2 regions of the Paraclostridium tenue genome follow, and region 2 is predicted to be linked to the other one. Evidence: predicted binding sites of a transcription regulator. Region 2 holds the regulator's gene; the other holds the start of a gene.
What was found. Region 2 encodes HrcA, which represses chaperone genes, less so after heat shock. Its sites were predicted from a motif close to TTAGCACTCNNNNNNNNNGAGTGCTAA; they were not measured.
Positions count from the first base shown of each region.

Region 1: clpB (ATP-dependent chaperone ClpB) is a predicted target of HrcA. The motif match lies at 3,786-3,812, and genes of this name have one in related genera.

Region 1 is NZ_BAAACP010000017.1:9,078-18,231, reverse strand. Features, by position in the region: gene ABFX13_RS12050 (MFS transporter) at 1-259, shown strand, start outside; gene ABFX13_RS12045 (flavodoxin family protein) at 474-1,094, shown strand; gene ABFX13_RS12040 (alanine/glycine:cation symporter family protein) at 1,644-3,047, shown strand; gene ABFX13_RS12035 (universal stress protein) at 3,188-3,601, opposite strand; gene clpB (ATP-dependent chaperone ClpB) at 3,883-6,477, shown strand; gene ABFX13_RS12025 (hypothetical protein) at 6,576-6,734, shown strand; gene ABFX13_RS12020 (sensor histidine kinase) at 6,866-8,869, shown strand; gene ABFX13_RS12015 (GNAT family N-acetyltransferase) at 9,006-9,154, shown strand, end outside.
Region 2 is NZ_BAAACP010000003.1:123,588-132,741, reverse strand. Features, by position in the region: gene dnaJ (molecular chaperone DnaJ) at 1-1,131, opposite strand, end outside; gene dnaK (molecular chaperone DnaK) at 1,235-3,070, opposite strand; gene grpE (nucleotide exchange factor GrpE) at 3,136-3,690, opposite strand; gene hrcA (heat-inducible transcriptional repressor HrcA) at 3,706-4,725, opposite strand; gene hemW (radical SAM family heme chaperone HemW) at 4,830-5,960, opposite strand; gene ABFX13_RS03950 (APC family permease) at 6,107-7,429, opposite strand; gene lepA (translation elongation factor 4) at 7,716-9,154, opposite strand, start outside.

The DNA of each region.
Region 1 (9,154 bases), on a different contig from region 2:
AACAATACCTAAAGAAAACTCAGGAACTGCTATTGGTTTTTATAATTTTTGTTTAAATATAGCTACATCAATTGGTATAACATATGTAGCAGTACTTATGGAAGCTAAGCCTTTAGGAAAAAATATTACTGGTCTTTTTAATAATGCAATATGTATACAATATAGTAATGTTTTAATTGTATTAGCAATCATTTCTGCAGTAGCATTTGTATTATACTGGAGTTTAATTGGAAGAAGAGAAAAGTCTGAAAATAAATAAAGAGCAACTAAATTATATTTTATGGATTTTAAAAATCAAACTTTTTACCCATCATTAAAATCTAAGAAAAGATATTGGCATGATTTTATGTCAATATCTTTTTTGGATTAAAAATACCTAAATAAGGTATTTTTATATAATTTAAAGAATATCTTTTGTGATATAATCGTAATGTATAAAGCCAAAAAGTAATTTTTTAAAGGGAGAGAAAAACATGAAAGTATTATTAGTAAATGGAAGTCCTCATTTAAAAGGATGTACTTATACCGCACTTACAGAAGTAGCTAAATCATTAGAAGAAAATGGAATAAAAACAGAGATATTTCAAGTAGGAACTAAACCAATCTGTGGATGTATAGGATGTGGTTCATGCTATAAAAATGGAAAATGCTTTATGGATGATGTAGTAAATGAATTTACAGAGAAAGCAAAAGAAGTAGATGGATTTGTATTTGGATCTCCAGTTCACTATGCAGCAGCATCTGGTGCATTAACTTCATTTTTAGATAGAGCATTTTATAGTGGAGGAAAACATCTTGCATATAAACCAGGAGCATGTATAACAAGTGCTAGAAGAGGAGGAACTACTGCGACTTTTGATCAAATTAATAAATATTTTACAATAAATAATATGCCAGTGGTAAGTTCTCAGTATTGGAATATGGTTCATGGAAGTAATCCAGATGAGGTTAGAAAAGATTTAGAAGGTATGCAAACTATGCGTGTTTTAGGAAATAACATGGCATGGTTAATGAAATGTATTGAATTAGGAAAAGCAAATGGTATAAATATACCTGAAAAAGAAGATAGATTAAGAACTAATTTTATTAGATAAGAATTAAAACAAGCTTTTAAATATAAAACTTATAAAAATAAAATAATTAAAAAAGGTATTTGATGAATAATCAATACCTTTTTTATTTAGTCATACTATTTATATTTATGTATATAGTATTAAAAAAGGAAATTTAACTTTGCACATGTAAATTATATTTTTATAACATTAAATATAGATAAGATCTATATTTAATGTTATAAAAATTGATAATGACTATATTTATATTGTGAAAATCAAAAAAAATATATACAATATAGATATAAATAGTATTTATTATTTCTAATAATATCAATTCAAATTACAATCACTAAGTTAAACTATAGATAAGATAACTTAGACATAATTCATAAGTAAACTCGTCAAAGAAGTCCATTAAGTTATAGAATATTAGTTTTTATGTTATCACTGAATTTTTCATACATAAGTAGTTATATATAAAATCCATAATAATATTTGAAAAATTCTTTGATATAAATATAAGTCAGGTTGTGGATTTAAATGAAAAACTTAGCCATGCTAAATTCAATAACGAGGGGGGAGTTTGCAATGGAAGTAGTATCAAAAATTGTAGATGCTGTAAATGGTATCTTATGGGATAAAAATATCCTATTATTTTTACTTGTAGGAACAGGCATATGGTATACAATTCAATTAAAATTTATTCAAGTTAGAGGTTTTGGAGAAGGATTCAGAAGAACTTTTGGAGGCCTATTTAAAAAGAGTGAAAAAGCTGGTGCAGACGGAATGTCACAGTTTCAGTCACTAGCTACAGCAATAGCAGCACAAGTTGGTACTGGTAACTTAGCAGGAGCAGCTACTGCAATTGCAGTTGGAGGACCTGGAGCAATATTTTGGATGTGGGTTAGTGCATTCTTTGGTATGGCAACAATTTATGCAGAAGCTGTAATGGCACAAAAGTATAAGCAAGTTGGCGAAGATAAAACAGTAACAGGTGGTCCAGTTTATTATATAGAAGGAGCATTTAAAGGTAAATTCGGGAAGATTTTAGCAAGCTTATTTGCAATATTTATTATATTAGCTCTAGGATTTATGGGAAATGCAGTACAATCAAATTCTATTGCAGCTGCATTTGATACTGCGTTTGGTATAAAACCAATTATAATAGGTTTCATATTAGCAGCATTATCCTTTGTAGTGTTTTCAGGAGGTATTAGTAGAATAGCTAAAGTTACAGAAACAATCGTACCAATAATGGCATTATTTTATATTATAGGATCTTTAATTGTTATTTTAGTTAACTTTAGAAATATTCCTTTAGCATTCCAAGAAATATTTGTAGGAGCATTTGCACCTCAATCAATAGCAGGAGGTGTTATTGGAGCTACTATCCAAAAGGCTATGAGTAAAGGTGTTGCACGTGGACTGTTTTCAAATGAAGCTGGTATGGGTTCTACACCACATGCTCATGCAGTGGCAAAAGTTGATCATCCATCAGAACAAGGATTTGTTGCTATGATGGGAGTATTCATAGATACTTTTGTTATATTAAATTTAACAGCTTTAGTTATCATTACGACTCGTTCAGTAACTCCAGATGGTTCTATCATAGGTACTGCACTTACTCAAGCAGGGTTCTCATCAGTATTTGGTAAGTTTGGAGATATATTTATAGCTATTTGTATGTTCTTCTTTGCATTTTCTACTATTATTGGATGGTACTTCTTTGGAGAAGCGAATATAAAATATCTATTTGGAGCAAAGGCTGTTAAGATATATGGAGTACTTGTATGTATTTGTGTATTACTTGGAACATTAGGAGAAGTATCTATTGTATGGACAATGTCGGATATGTTTAATGGACTTATGGTAATTCCTAACTTAGTTGCATTATTAGCTCTTACTGGAACTGTTAAGACTGTTCATAATGAATTTATTAAAAAAAATGGGGGAATAAGCTCTAAGGATAAAAAGAAGAATCCTACAACTTAGGTATTAAAATAGGTAAATAATAATAGGGTCATATGGTAATATAGAAGTCTATTAATATTAATAAAAAAGGAGCATTAATAATTAATGCTCCTTTAACTATTCTATATTTTATTTCTTAAAACTATTATTGTACAAATAATTTATTCAGGAACTATAACAACAGTGCATTTAGATTTTTTTACTACATATAAAGTTACAGAACCTATAGAATCTATAAAATGTTTTTTTGTTGATTTAGTCATAATTATTAAATCAAAATCATCATCTACTGATTTTTTTATAATCTCTGGACCAGGATCTCCAAATACTGTATATGTTTCTACTTCATATTCTGCTAACTGATCTTTTAAACTTTCTAATAGACAATTTACTTTCTTTTGAGATTCTTTCATTTTAATATCTATAAGCATTGGATTTGTTATATTGGTTAGACTCACATCATTAACACTCATTAGTGTTATGCTAAACTTATCTTTTGGATACTTACTTAAGACAAAATCTAAGGATTTTTTACTTCTTTCACTACCATCGATAGGGACTAAAATCTTCTTCATATAATCACATCCTTTTTTTTTCTATTTTACCACACGAGGAAAACCTATTCAAATATTTTTGGCTTATTAATCATATTTAAAAGTTAAATAATGAATTTAAATACCTATTAATAAAACTAGTAAAAAATTTAAAAATTTTATTGACAAAATGTAAATATATGTATATATTATTAATAACAAATTATTAGCACTCTACCGAAGAGAGTGATAACAAATATAGATTTTAAATTTTACTATTAAAAAATAGGTAACATAAAACTTAATAGTGGAGGAATTTTAATATGAACATAGAGAAAATGACAGTAAGAGTACAAAAAGGCTTAAACGAAGCTTATGATATAGCAGTAAAAAATAACAATCAACAAGTAGATGTAATTCATTTATTAAGTGCACTTGTAAATCAAGAAGATGGACTGATTCCAAATATATTAGAAAAAATGAATATATCTATAGCATCATTAAATAATAGTATAAATACAGAACTAAACAAATTACCACAAGTACATGGTGAAGGAATAAGCTCACAAGGGGTAACAGCTACAAGAAAAATAAATGAAGTATTAATAAAAGCTGAAGAAATATCTAAGGAATTTAAAGATGCATACATAAGTGTAGAACATATTATGATTGCAATGATGGAGACAGAAGCTAAAACTAATGTGGGAAAAATATTTAAACAATTTAATTTAAATAAAAATGATTTTTTAAATGTCTTATCAAAGATTAGAGGAAATCAAAGAGTTGAAACTAATGACCCAGAAGGAACATATGAAGCATTAGAAAGATATGCTACTAACTTAGTAGAATTAGCTAAAAAGAATAAATTAGACCCTGTAATAGGAAGAGATGAAGAAATAAGAAGAGTTGTAAGAATTTTATCAAGAAGAACTAAAAATAACCCAGTTTTAATAGGAGAACCTGGAGTTGGTAAAACAGCAATAGTTGAAGGATTAGCTGAAAGAATAGTAAGAGGAGATGTTCCTGAAGGATTAAAAGATAAGGTAATATTCTCATTAGATATGGGAGCTTTAATTGCAGGAGCTAAATATAGAGGAGAATTTGAAGAAAGATTAAAAGCAGTACTTAAAGAAGTTCAAGGTTCTGAAGGTAAGATAATACTATTTATAGATGAGATACACACAATAGTTGGCGCTGGAAAAACTGATGGTGCCATGGATGCCGGAAACTTAATAAAACCAATGTTAGCAAGAGGAGAGTTAAATTGTATAGGTGCAACTACATTTGATGAATATAGACAATATATAGAAAAAGATAAAGCACTTGAAAGACGTTTCCAACCAGTTATGGCTGAAGAACCTAGTGTAAGTGATACAATATCAATACTTCGTGGTCTTAAAGAAAGATTTGAAATACATCATGGTATAAGAATACATGATAGTGCAATAGTTGCAGCAGCAAAACTTTCAGATAGATATATACAAGATAGATTCTTACCAGATAAAGCAATAGATTTAATAGACGAAGCTGGAGCAATGATAAGAAGTGAAATAGATTCTCTTCCAACAGAATTAGATGTTGTTAGAAGAAGATTATTAACATTAGAAACAGAAAGAGAAGCATTACTTAAAGAAAATGATGAAAAAAGTAAAATAAGACTTGAAAACTTAAGCAAAGAATTAGCTGAGTTAAAATCTAAGAACGATGAAATGACTGCTAAGTATGAAAAAGAAAAAAGTCAAATATTAGAGATTAGAAATTTAAAAGCTAAGCTTGATGAAGCTAAAGGTAATGTAGAAAAATATGAAAGAGAATATGATTTTAATAAAGCAGCAGAATTAAAATACGGTATAATACCAAAGCTAGAAGAGCAAATAAAAGAACATGAACAAAAAATTAGTGAAAGTTATGAAAATGCATTACTAAAAGAAGAAGTTACTGAAAATGAAATATCTCAAATAGTTGCTAAGTGGACAGGAATACCAGTTACTAAGCTTGTAGAAGGAGAAAGAGAAAAACTATTAAAATTAGAAGATGAGCTTCACAAAAGAGTAATCGGTCAAGATGAAGCAGTAACTGCTGTAAGTAATGCAGTAATTCGTGCTCGTGCAGGACTTAAAGATGAGAATAAGCCAATAGGTTCATTTATATTCTTAGGACCTACAGGAGTTGGTAAAACAGAACTTGCAAAAACTTTAGCTAACAACTTATTTGATAGTGAAGAGAATATAATAAGAATAGACATGTCTGAATACATGGAAAAACATGCAGTATCTAGACTTATAGGACCACCTCCAGGATACATAGGATATGAAGAAGGTGGACAATTAACAGAAGCTGTTAGAAGAAATCCATATTCTGTAATATTATTTGACGAGATAGAAAAAGCACATGAAGATGTATTTAACTTATTCCTTCAAATATTAGATGATGGAAGACTTACTGACAATAAAGGTAAAACAGTAGATTTTAAAAACACTATAATAATAATGACTTCAAATATAGGTAGTTCATATTTATTAGAAGCTGGTGAAAATATAAATGATGAAGCTAAAGAGTTAGTTATGAATGAAATGAAAATGAGATTTAAGCCAGAGTTTTTAAATAGAGTTGATGATATTATAATGTTTAAACCATTAGATAAAGAAGGAATCAAGCAAATAATAGATATATTCATGAAGTCTTTAAAAAATAGATTACATGATAAAGATATAAAAGTTGAAGTTACGGATAGTGCAAAAGACATAATGGTTAAAGAAGGTTACGATCCTATTTACGGAGCAAGACCATTAAAAAGATATATAAGCAATGTATTGGAGACTATGATAGCTAAGAAGTTAATAGCTGGTGAGATATATAACGGATGTACTATAATAGTAGATGAGGAAAATGATAATATAAAAGTATCTGTAAAGTAAGAGGTAAAATAGAATATTAATTTAGTTTAAAGGTACTATCTAAATTTTAGATAGTACTTTTTTTATGTTAATATATACTTAATAAACAAAAACTAAAAATGGGATACATAAAAAATGATTTAAGTGATGTTTCAGTAGTAGTAGACGATGTAAACAGATTTATTATAAAGGATTTTAAAATACCAAAAACAAGTAAAGATTTTAGATTACTAGCATCATCTATGCCAAAGTTTATATATGAGCCGTTAATAAAATAGATTTTTAAAAATAAATAAAGAAGTTTAATGAATGAATAAAATTAAGTGTTTTAAGACTATTAAATGATGGGAATTAATAAACTATACATTATAATTTAAATATATAAATTATCAAATAAAGGGGAAATAATATGGGGCATACAAATACTTTAGAACATATAAAAGAAAAAAAAAGAATTGATATAGTAGTTATACTTATAATATCAATATTTGTATTTGGAGGATATATTTTAAGACTTATAGAACTTTTAGGTCCAAAGACGATATTTGAATTGACAAATACTGATTTTATTAGGATATTTATAGCGATTTTATCTATGCTTGGTATTTTAAGTTGTTTGTTATCTTATATGAGTAATAAAAAAGAAGAATTATTTATAATGTCGCTTATGTATACTATGTTCTTTTTAGATATATGCATTTCAAATACATTAAATTATTTATATCCTAATTTACATGAATATTATGCAATAATAACATCTTTTATAAGAGTAAGTGTTGTGTATATAGCAGTGAGTAATTTTTATAATTTAAAAAGAATTATTATAAATAATAAAGTAAAAGCATTTTTAATAACAATAATAATAACTTTAGTATCTCTGTATATAGAGTATAATTATATATATCCATATAATTTAGTTATAGTTAATTTTTATAAGTACTATAATATATTTTTAGCTATATTATATATAATAATAGGAATTAAGTTTTTTTCAAAAAGTTTACATAAAAAAGATTATATATATAGTGTGATTGGATCAAGTGCACTAATGTTTTCAATAAAATCTATATATGACTTTTATTATATATTAAATCCAAGCAAAGAAATAGCTCTAACATCATCTTCAACAATATTTTTAGGATTTATAATTTTTATACTAGGATTATTTATTGAACTTAGTCAAAGTATAAAAATAAATAAAATTTTAAATCAACAGAGAAGTCTATTTATAAAAATTATTGATGAAAATAAACACAGTAATATTATAATTTGTGATGATAATTACAATGTAATATATAAAAATACAAAAACTTTAAAAGATATGAAAGAAAGTAAGTATTTTAATAACTTAGAAATGACAATAGGCAATAAATTTGATATAGAAAAAGTATATAAAGGTCAATTAAATATTAATGAGATTGAATGTGAAATATCTGAGTTTGGATGTTATAGTAAGGATATATATATTAAAGATATTGATAAGATATTAGATATTTCAATCCAATTATTTGAAATATGTAATAAAAAATATAGAGTTTTAACAATAAAAGATGTATCAGAAAAATATGAATTAGAAAAAGCTTTATTAGAATATGAAAAAATTAAACAAGAGGATGTAATAAAAAATGAGTTTTTCTCAAATATAAGTCATGAATTAAAAACACCTTTAAACATAATATATTCAGCCAATCAATTATTAAGTGTTAGTGTACAAAAAAGCAATTTTAAAGATATATATATAAAATATAAAGATTGTTTAGATATAAATTGCAAAAGAATGCTTAGATTAATAGACAATATAGTTGATATTACAAAACTTGATGTAGGATTTAAATATCCAGAATTTGATAATTACAATATAGTAAAAATCGTTGAAGATATGACCTTATCTGTTGCAAGCTATGCAAATATAAAAGGCATTGAGGTTTTATTTGATACAGATGTAGAAGAACTTGATATAAAGTGTGATCCGGATATGCTAGAGAGAATAGTTTTAAATTTACTGTCTAATGCTATAAAATTTAGCGAAGAAGGTGGAAGTATTTTAGTTGAAATTTTTAGTAATAAAACTTGGGTTGGTATAAAAGTAAAAGATGATGGAATAGGAATTCCACTTAATATTCAAGATAAAATATTTGATAGATTTGTGCAAGGGGACAAGTCTATGAGAAGGAAAAAAGAAGGTAGTGGAATAGGTCTTAGTTTAGTTAAGTCACTTGTAGAGTTAATGGATGGACAAATATATTTAGAAAGTGATGGAAAAAGTGGTACAGAGTTTACTGTTTTACTTCCTAATAAATTAGTTGAAGAAGAAGATAAAAAAGTGCATAAAGATTATCATGTTGATTTACAAAGAATACAATTAGAACTTTCAGATATATATGAGTTATATAAAGATGAATATGATAAATAAAATTATTTATAAAATCTATAGTTGGAAATTCAACTATAGATTTTATCTATTTTACACTTTAATAAATTTAAAATATAATAAATTCAAGAAAATTTGGAAAAATTTGTTCAAATAAATAATATAAAGGGAGATAGGGATGAAATTAAAATTAGATATATACGATAGCTCATTTAAACATATAAAAAACATTGAAAACAATTTATATAAAAGGACTACACAACTATGTGTAGTAAGAGAAGAGGCCTTTGCATTTCAAGCTATGTTAAAAAGTGATGAAAAATTCTT
Region 2 (9,154 bases):
TTCTATTTTTTGCCCAAAAGTTTTCTTTTTTTCGTGAACTTCATCACCACAAGACTCAGCAAATTGTTTTAATATATCTTTTTGCTTTTCATTTAATTTCTTAGGAACTTCAACTACTACTTTAACATATTGATCTCCTCTAGAGTTTCCTCTCATTTTTGGTATACCTTTTTCTCTTAATCTAAATACAGTTCCTGTTTGAGTTCCTGCTGGTACAGTATACATTACCTTACCATCTAATGTAGGTACTTCTATTTCATCTCCAAGTGCAGCTTGAACAAATGTTATAGGTAATTCAAAGTAAACATCGTATCCATCTCTAGTGAATAATTGATGTGATTTTACATTAACTACAATGTATAAATCTCCTCTTGGTCCACCTTTAGAACCTAAGTCACCTTGACCACTTAATTTTATTATTTGTCCATCATCTATACCTGCTGGTATATCTACTTCTATAGTTTTAGTTTTTCTAACTTTACCAGAACCTGAACACTTAGGACATGGAGATTCTAAAATTTCTCCTTCTCCGTTACATGTAGAACATGTTCTTGTACTCATTATATTACCAAATGGAGTTCTTTGAGCAGTTCTAACTTCTCCAGTACCATTACATGTAGGACAAGTTTTTTTGCCAGCTCCATTTTTAGATCCACTTCCGTGACATTCACTACATTCTTCTGTTCTGTTTATTTTTACAGATTTCTTAACTCCAAATGCAGCTTCTTCAAATGTTATAGTAACAGATTGTTTTATATCAGCTCCACGCTCAGGACCTTTTCTTCTAGGTCTTCCTCCGCCGAAGCCTCCACCAAACATATCACCGAATATATCACCAAATATATCTTCGAATCCTCCAGCTCCTCCGCCGAAGCCTCCAAATCCTCCTTGGCCACCAAATCCGCCGTTTACACCTTCGTGTCCAAATTGGTCATAGTTAGCTCTCTTTGTTTCATCTGATAATACTTCGTATGCTTCATTTATTTCTTTAAACTTTGCTTCTGCTTCTTTATCATCCGGATTTCTATCTGGATGATACTTCATCGCAAGTTTTCTGTATGCTTTTTTTAACGCTTGTGCATCAGCGCCTTTATCAACGCCTAGCACCTCATAATAGTCTCTTTTAGCCACTCTTGCCACCACCTTTAATTACAGAATAATAGCTTGTAGACGTCTACAAGCTATTATTAATTTTATATATTTATTATATACAAGTAACTCTGTTTTTTAAATACTATTTTTGATCATCTACTTCTCTAAAATCAGCATCTACTACATTGTCATCTTGTTTAGTTTCTTCTTGAGCTCCACCTTGAGCTTGCTCTTGTTGAGCTTGTTGATACATTTGCTCAGCTATTTTGTGGAATTTGTTGTTTAATTCTTCTAAAGCTTTATTTAATTCTTCAGCTGTAACATCTTCTTTAGCTTTTAATTCTTTTAATTTAGCTATTTCAGCTTCAACTTCAGATTTAGCAGCAGCATCTACTTTATCTCCAGCTTCATTTAAAGTTTTTTCCATTTGATATATAGTAGCTTCAGTTTGGTTTACAGCTTCTATTTTTTCTTTCTTTTGTTTGTCAGCTTCAGCATTCATTTCAGCTTCTTTAACTTTTTGTTGTATTTCTTCTTCACTTAAGTTAGTTCCTGAAGTTATAGTAACTTTTTGTTCTTTTCCAGTTCCTAAATCTTTAGCAGTGACGTGAACTATACCGTTAGCATCTATATCAAAAGTAACTTCTATTTGAGGTATTCCTCTTGGAGCTGGTGGTATATCAGTTAATTGGAATCTACCTAAAGTAGTGTTATCATAAGACATACTTCTTTCACCTTGAAGTACATGTATATCAACAGCAGTTTGGTTATCTGCAGCAGTTGAGAATACTTGTGATTTCTTAGTTGGTATAGTAGTATTTCTTTCTATTATCTTAGTCATTACATTACCCATAGTTTCGATACCTAATGATAATGGAGTAACATCAAGAAGTAATAAGTCTTTAACATCTCCAGCTAAAACCCCACCTTGTATAGCAGCACCTGCAGCAACACATTCATCTGGGTTTATACCTTTGTGAGGTTCTTTTCCTATGAATTTCTTAACAGCTTCTTGAACAGCTGGTATTCTTGTAGAACCACCAACTAATAATACATCATCTATATCAGAAGTTGAAAGTCCAGCATCTTGTAATGCTCTTCTTGTTGGTTCCATAGTTTTTTCTACTAAGTGAGCAGTTAATTCATCAAATTTAGCTCTTGATAAATCTATGTTAAGGTGTTTTGGTCCTTCAGCAGTAGCAGTTATAAATGGTAAGTTTATGTTAGTACTCATTGTTGAAGATAACTCTTTTTTAGCTTTCTCAGCAGCTTCTTTTAATCTTTGAAGAGCCATTTTGTCATTTCTTAAATCTACACCTTCAGCTTTTTTGAATTCTTCAGCTAAATAATCTATTATAACTTGGTCAAAGTCATCTCCACCTAATCTGTTGTTACCAGCAGTAGCTAAAACTTCGAATGTTCCATCTCCGATTTCTAGAACAGATACGTCAAATGTACCTCCACCTAAGTCAAATACTAATATTTTCTTTTCTTGATCTAATTTATCCATACCGTAAGCAAGTGCAGCAGCAGTTGGCTCGTTTATTATTCTCTTAACATCAAGTCCTGCTATTCTACCTGCATCTTTAGTTGCTTGTCTTTGTGCATCTGTAAAGTATGCTGGAACTGTTATAACAGCTTCAGTTACAGGTTGCCCTAAGTAGCTTTCAGCATCAGCTTTTAATTTTTGTAATGTTATAGCTGATATTTCTTGTGGACTATAATCTTTTCCATCTATATTAACTTTGTAATCAGTTCCCATGTGAGTTTTTATTGATATTATTGTTCTATCAGCATTAGTAACTGCTTGTCTTTTTGCAGGCTCTCCTACTATTCTTTCACCATCTTTAGTAAATGCAACTACTGACGGAGTAGTTCTCATTCCTTCTGAGTTTGGTATTATTTGAGGTTCTCCACCTTCTAAAACCGCAACACAAGAGTTTGTTGTTCCTAAGTCAATTCCTATTATTTTTCCCATTTTAATATCCTCCTTGAATTCTTCTATATAATATTGATATTAATTCAATCTTAATTGTTTATTTATTAGCAAGATACTTTAACCATTGCAGGTCTTAGTACTTTTGTATTTAATTTATACCCTTTTTGTAAAACCATAACCACTTTATTAGCTTCAGTGCCTTCTACGGGTTCTTGCATAACTGCTAAGTGTAGGTTTGGATCAAATTCTTGACCTTCAGCTTCTATTTCTTCTAGTCCGAATTTCTCAAATGTAGCTTTTAATTGTTTTTGAACCATGTCAATTCCCTTATACATACTATCTTCTTTATCAGTACAAGCATCCATAGCTCTTTCCATATTATCCATAACTGGTATTAACTCATTTAAGATTTTTTCATTAGCAAATATACCCATAGTTTCTTTCTCTTGTTGAGTTCTTCTTCTATAGTTAGCATATTCAGCTTGAAGTCTTTGAAGAGTATCAGTTAATTCTTCTACCTTTTTGTCTTTTTCATCAGCTTCTGAAGTTTCTTTAGCTTCTGTCGCTTCTTCTATTGCTTCTTCTATAGTTTCTTCGACTTCTTCTGAAGCATTTTCTTTTACTTCTTCTTGTAATTCTTCTTGCATATCTTTTTCCAAAACTTACACCCCTAACTATTTTTTGTTTAGTAGTAGTCCCATATAATTAAGTATTGAGTATACTTTTGCATAATCCATTCTAGTTGGCCCAATCAAACTAATCTTTCCTACTACATCTTTATCTATATTGTAAGTTGCAGTTATAATACTACAATCTTGAGCTACCTTACATTCATTATCACTTCCGATAATTATATTTAGATTTTCTTTTTGAATTCCTCTTGATTTTAACATGCTAGATATATTTTCTTTTTCTTCTAACATAGTTAAAAATGTTTTTGCTCTAACTACATCACTAAACTCTGGGAAATTAAATATATTAGTTGCTCCACTTAAAGAAATCGATGTATCATTTTCTTCAAAACCAAAGTTTAATGAATCTATAAGCTTATCTATAACTAAAGAGTTTTCTGTAATCTCGTATTTTATGTAGTTTAAAAACTCATCGTCTATCTCAGTTATATTTTTACCTGAAAGCTTTCTAGTAAGATTATCAGAAATTAAATTAAGCTTAGCTTGATCAATTTGCACATTAGTTGAAAGATTTGTATTTTTAATTTCGCCTTTTTCAGTAACTACTATTAAAACTATACTTTTTTCATCTAATCCAACTAACTGTATATGTTTTATATTTTGTAAACTTGATACATTTTTAGTAACAGCTATAGTTGTATAATTAGTTAACTTTGATATCAACTTAGATGTTTCATGTATTAAATCATTCATATAGTTTATATTTTTATTTATTGATTCTTTTATTAATTTTTTTTCAACATTATCTAATTCATGTTCTTTCATAAGAGAATCAACATAAAGCTTATATCCTTTTTCTGAAGGAATTCTCCCTGAGGAGGTATGAGGTTGAATTAAATATCCTAATTCTTCTAAGTCAGCCATTTCATTTCTTATCGTGGCTGCGCTTATTCCTAACTCATACTTTTTAGAAAGAGTTCTAGATCCTACAGCTTCTGCAGTTTCTATATAATCTTTAACTATAGCTTTAAGGATATTTAGTTTTCTTTCATTTAGTTCCACCATAATCCTAAGCCTCCTCTTTTGTTAGCACTCATTAAGTTGGAGTGCTAAAAGATTATATATATTTTATAACACTTTAAAAATTCTTTGTCAACAGTTTTTAATTAATTTATAAATTCTATAAATACACTGTTTGAAATTTCTCTTCCTTTTTGAGTCAAAGACAAATTAAATTTGTCTAATTTTACAAGTTCACGCTCTAATAATTTGTCTAAAACATCTTTATATAATTCATAAAAATCAATCTTAAATCTTTCTTTAAATACTTCTAGATTTATCCCTTCATTCATTCTAAGTCCCATAAAAATAAATTCTTCTATTTTATCTTTGTCATTTAATTTATTTTCTTCGTCTATAGGTTTTATATTTTGATTAATTTTATTATTATATTCATTTAAATTTTTTATATTAGAGTATCTTATATCATTTATATACCCTGACGCTCCAGGCCCTAACCCTAAATAGTTGTCACATTTCCAATATATTATATTATGCTTACACTCTTTTCCTTGTTTTGCATAATTAGATATTTCATATTGATTGTATCCATGCTTTTTTAATGTATTTATAGTATATTCATACATATCTATATCTGTATCCTCATCTAAAAGGTTAAATTCATTATTTTCATACATATCATAAAGTTTAGTTCCTTCTTCTAATATAAGAGAGTACGCTGATATATGTGATGGATTTAGCTTTATAATTTTATCTAATGTTTCTTTCCATTCTTCTTCTTTTTGATTTGGAAGAGCATACATTAAATCTATATTTATATTAGTTAATCCTACGTCTATAGCATCATAATAGTTTTTCTCAAATTCTTCATATGTATGTATTCTTCCTATAGATTTTAAGTGATAATTTTGGGTAGCTTGAAGCCCTATACTCAATCTATTTATTCCCATTTCTTTAATAGCTTTTAATTTTTCTTTATTTATAGTTCCTGGGTTACATTCAATAGTTATTTCTGCATCTTTTTTTATATTAAAATTTTCATACATATAATTAACAAGTTTTCTTAATTCATCAATTTTTAATATACTTGGAGTCCCCCCTCCAAAAAATACAGTATCAAAGTACTTGTCCTTAAATTCCTCTTTATAAAATTTCATCTCTTTTTCTATATTTATTAAATAATCTTCTTTTTCATTACTTTTAATTTTATATGAATTAAAATCACAATAATAACATTTTTGCGCACAAAATGGCACATGTATATATAGTCCTAACATAATATCTCCTTTATTAAATATAATTATATATATTATACATTATTATATAAGTATTCTAATCTTATCAACATATAATACATTCTATTATTTATTTAAAAATAAAAAAGAGATAGTATTAATACTATCTCTTTATATGTAATTAATTACTAATTTTTCTTTTTCATTATTGAATACACAGGTAATCCTATAGCTGTAACTATTAATCCACCTGCTGCTATTAAAGTATTGTTCATTAATTGGTTAACTATAACGAATAATCCTCCTGCTATAGCTATTAATGGTATTATTGGATATAAAGGTACTTTATAAGGTCTTTCTAAGTTTGGTTGATCTTTTCTTAACTTCATCACACCTATAAAAGTTAATACATAAAATACCCATATTATAAATATTGTTAAGTCTGTTAATAAGTTAAATTGTCCAGATAATGCATATATACAAGCAAGTATTGCCATTAAGAATGTAGCATTTGCTGGAACTCCACCTTTATTTAACTTAGAGAAAGCTTTGCTTCCTGGTAATGTACCTTCGCAAGCTAAAGCGTAAGATATTCTAGGTCCAGTTAATAAGTATCCATTTAGTCCACCAAATACTGATATTAATATACCAGCAGTAACTAACTTACCACCTATTGGTCCAAACATCTTTTCTGCAACTAAAGCTGCAGGAGCACTAACTTGTGCCATTTCATTTGCTGGTACAACCCATAAGTATGCTAAGTTTATTATTACATAAACTGCCATAACTATTGATAGTCCACCAACTATAGCTTTAGGTAAATCTTTCCCTGGATTTTTCATTTCTCCAGCTATAGCTCCAACGTTTATCCATCCATCATATGCAAATAACGCTGCTATTAATACTTGTCCTAAAACAGTTCCTACTGATAAATTTTGTGCCACTAATGGAGTAGTTATTGAATTATCACCAGATCCATTTATAAATCCAAATATCATTATAACACCTAATGGTATTAATTTACATATAGTGGCAACAGTTTGTATTGTTCCACCTAATTTTGATCCAACTGTATTTAATACAGCTAAAAATAATATAATTCCTAACGCTATTGGTAAAACAACTGACATGTTGTTTTCATTTTGCCCTATTATTGTTGCTGCTTGTTGAGCAAATATTACACCTAGTGCTGCAGCTGTAGCTGGGAAGAATAATACCGTTTGCATCCACCCTGTTAAAAATCCTAATCTTTCTCCATATATCTCTTGGATATAAATCATCATACCACCAGTTTTTGGTATTGCTGCTGAAACCTCTGCCGCTGTAAGTCCTGCTGCGATAGTTATGAAACCAGCAATAACCCATGCTAACATACCTAATCCTGGAGCTCCACCTGTTGCATCATATATAGCTTGAGGTTTAAAGAATACACCTGCACCTATAACCATACCTACAACTGTAGAAAGCGCTGCTGAAAGACCTAAAGTTTTTTGAAGTCCTTTGTTACTCATCGTTTTCCTCCTTATATTTTGATTTATTAAAATGTCCAATTTGAATATTACTACATTTCATTATAAATAACAATACATTTCGACACTTTTATTTATTTTTTTGTCTATTATTTACAATTACTCTTTATTTAATTATTTATAGTAATATTTTTCTAATTATTTATTAAGTATTCTATATAAAAATTTTAAATTTAATCTTATATACAACTTCAAATCTATAAATAATAAAATTTAATAATTAGGCTTAATATAATAAAAAAAAGATGCTTAAATAAGCATCTTTTTATTAACTATCTAATTTTAATACAGACATAAACGCCTTTTGAGGAACTTCAACAGATCCTATTTGTCTCATACGTTTCTTACCTTCTTTTTGTTTTTCAAGAAGTTTCTTCTTACGAGATATATCTCCACCGTAACACTTAGCAAGTACGTCTTTTCTAAGTGCACTTATAGTTTCTCTAGCAACTACCTTATTACCAACTGCTGCTTGTATAGGCACAGCAAATTGATGTCTTGGTATTTCTCCTTTTAATTTTTCACACATAGCTTTACCTCTTGGATAAGCTCTACTTTCGTGAACTATAAAGCTAAGTGCATCAACTTGTTCTTTATTTATTAATATATCTAATTTTACAAGTTTAGAAGGAACATATCCTTTTAATTCATAATCTAGTGATCCATATCCTCTTGTTCTAGATTTTAGGGCATCAAAGAAGTCATAAACAACTTCATTAAGTGGAAGATCATAGTGAAGCATAACTCTCTTTTCATCTATATATTCCATATTTATCATGTCCCCACGTCTTTCTTGACAAAGTTCCATAACAGTACCTACGTAATCTTTAGGAACTATTATATCACCTTTTACCATAGGCTCTTCTATCATATCTATTTCATCACGTTCTGGTAAGTTAGCAGGGTTTTGTACCATAACCACTTCTCCGTCAGTTTTTGTTACTCTGTATATAACAGATGGAGCTGTAGTTATTATATTTAGGTCAAATTCTCTTTCTAATCTTTCTTGGATTATTTCCATATGTAATAATCCTAAGAATCCACATCTAAATCCAAATCCAAGTGCTGCTGAACTTTCAGCTTCAAACTCAAGAGCTGCATCGTTAACTTGAAGCTTTTCTAAAGCATCTCTTACGTTTTCGTACTTCTCACCTTCACCTGGATATATACCACAATAAACCATCGGAGTAGCTTTTTTGTATCCTGGCATTGGTTCATCAGTTGGATTGTTAGCATCAGTTATTGTATCACCAACACTACAACTTCTTATATCTTTTATACTAGCTGCAATGTAACCAACATCTCCAGCACTTAACTCATCTAATTCTCTTTGTCCTGGAGCCATAACACCAACTTCAGTTACTTCAAACTTTTTGTTAGTGTTCATCATCTTTATAGTCATACCTTTTTTAACAGTACCTTCATATACTCTAACATAAGCTACAACACCTTTATATGCATCATAATATGAGTCAAATATTAAAGCTTTTAAAGGAGCGTCTTTATCTCCTGTTGGAGCTGGTACATTATTTACTATATCTTCTAATACATCTTCTATATTTAAACCACTTTTAGCCGATATAAGTGGAGCTTCACTTGCATCAAGTCCTATTATATCTTCTATCTCTGCTTTTATTTCATCCGGTCTTGCACTTGGTAAATCTATCTTGTTTATCACTGGTAATATTTCTAAGTCTTGATCTAGTG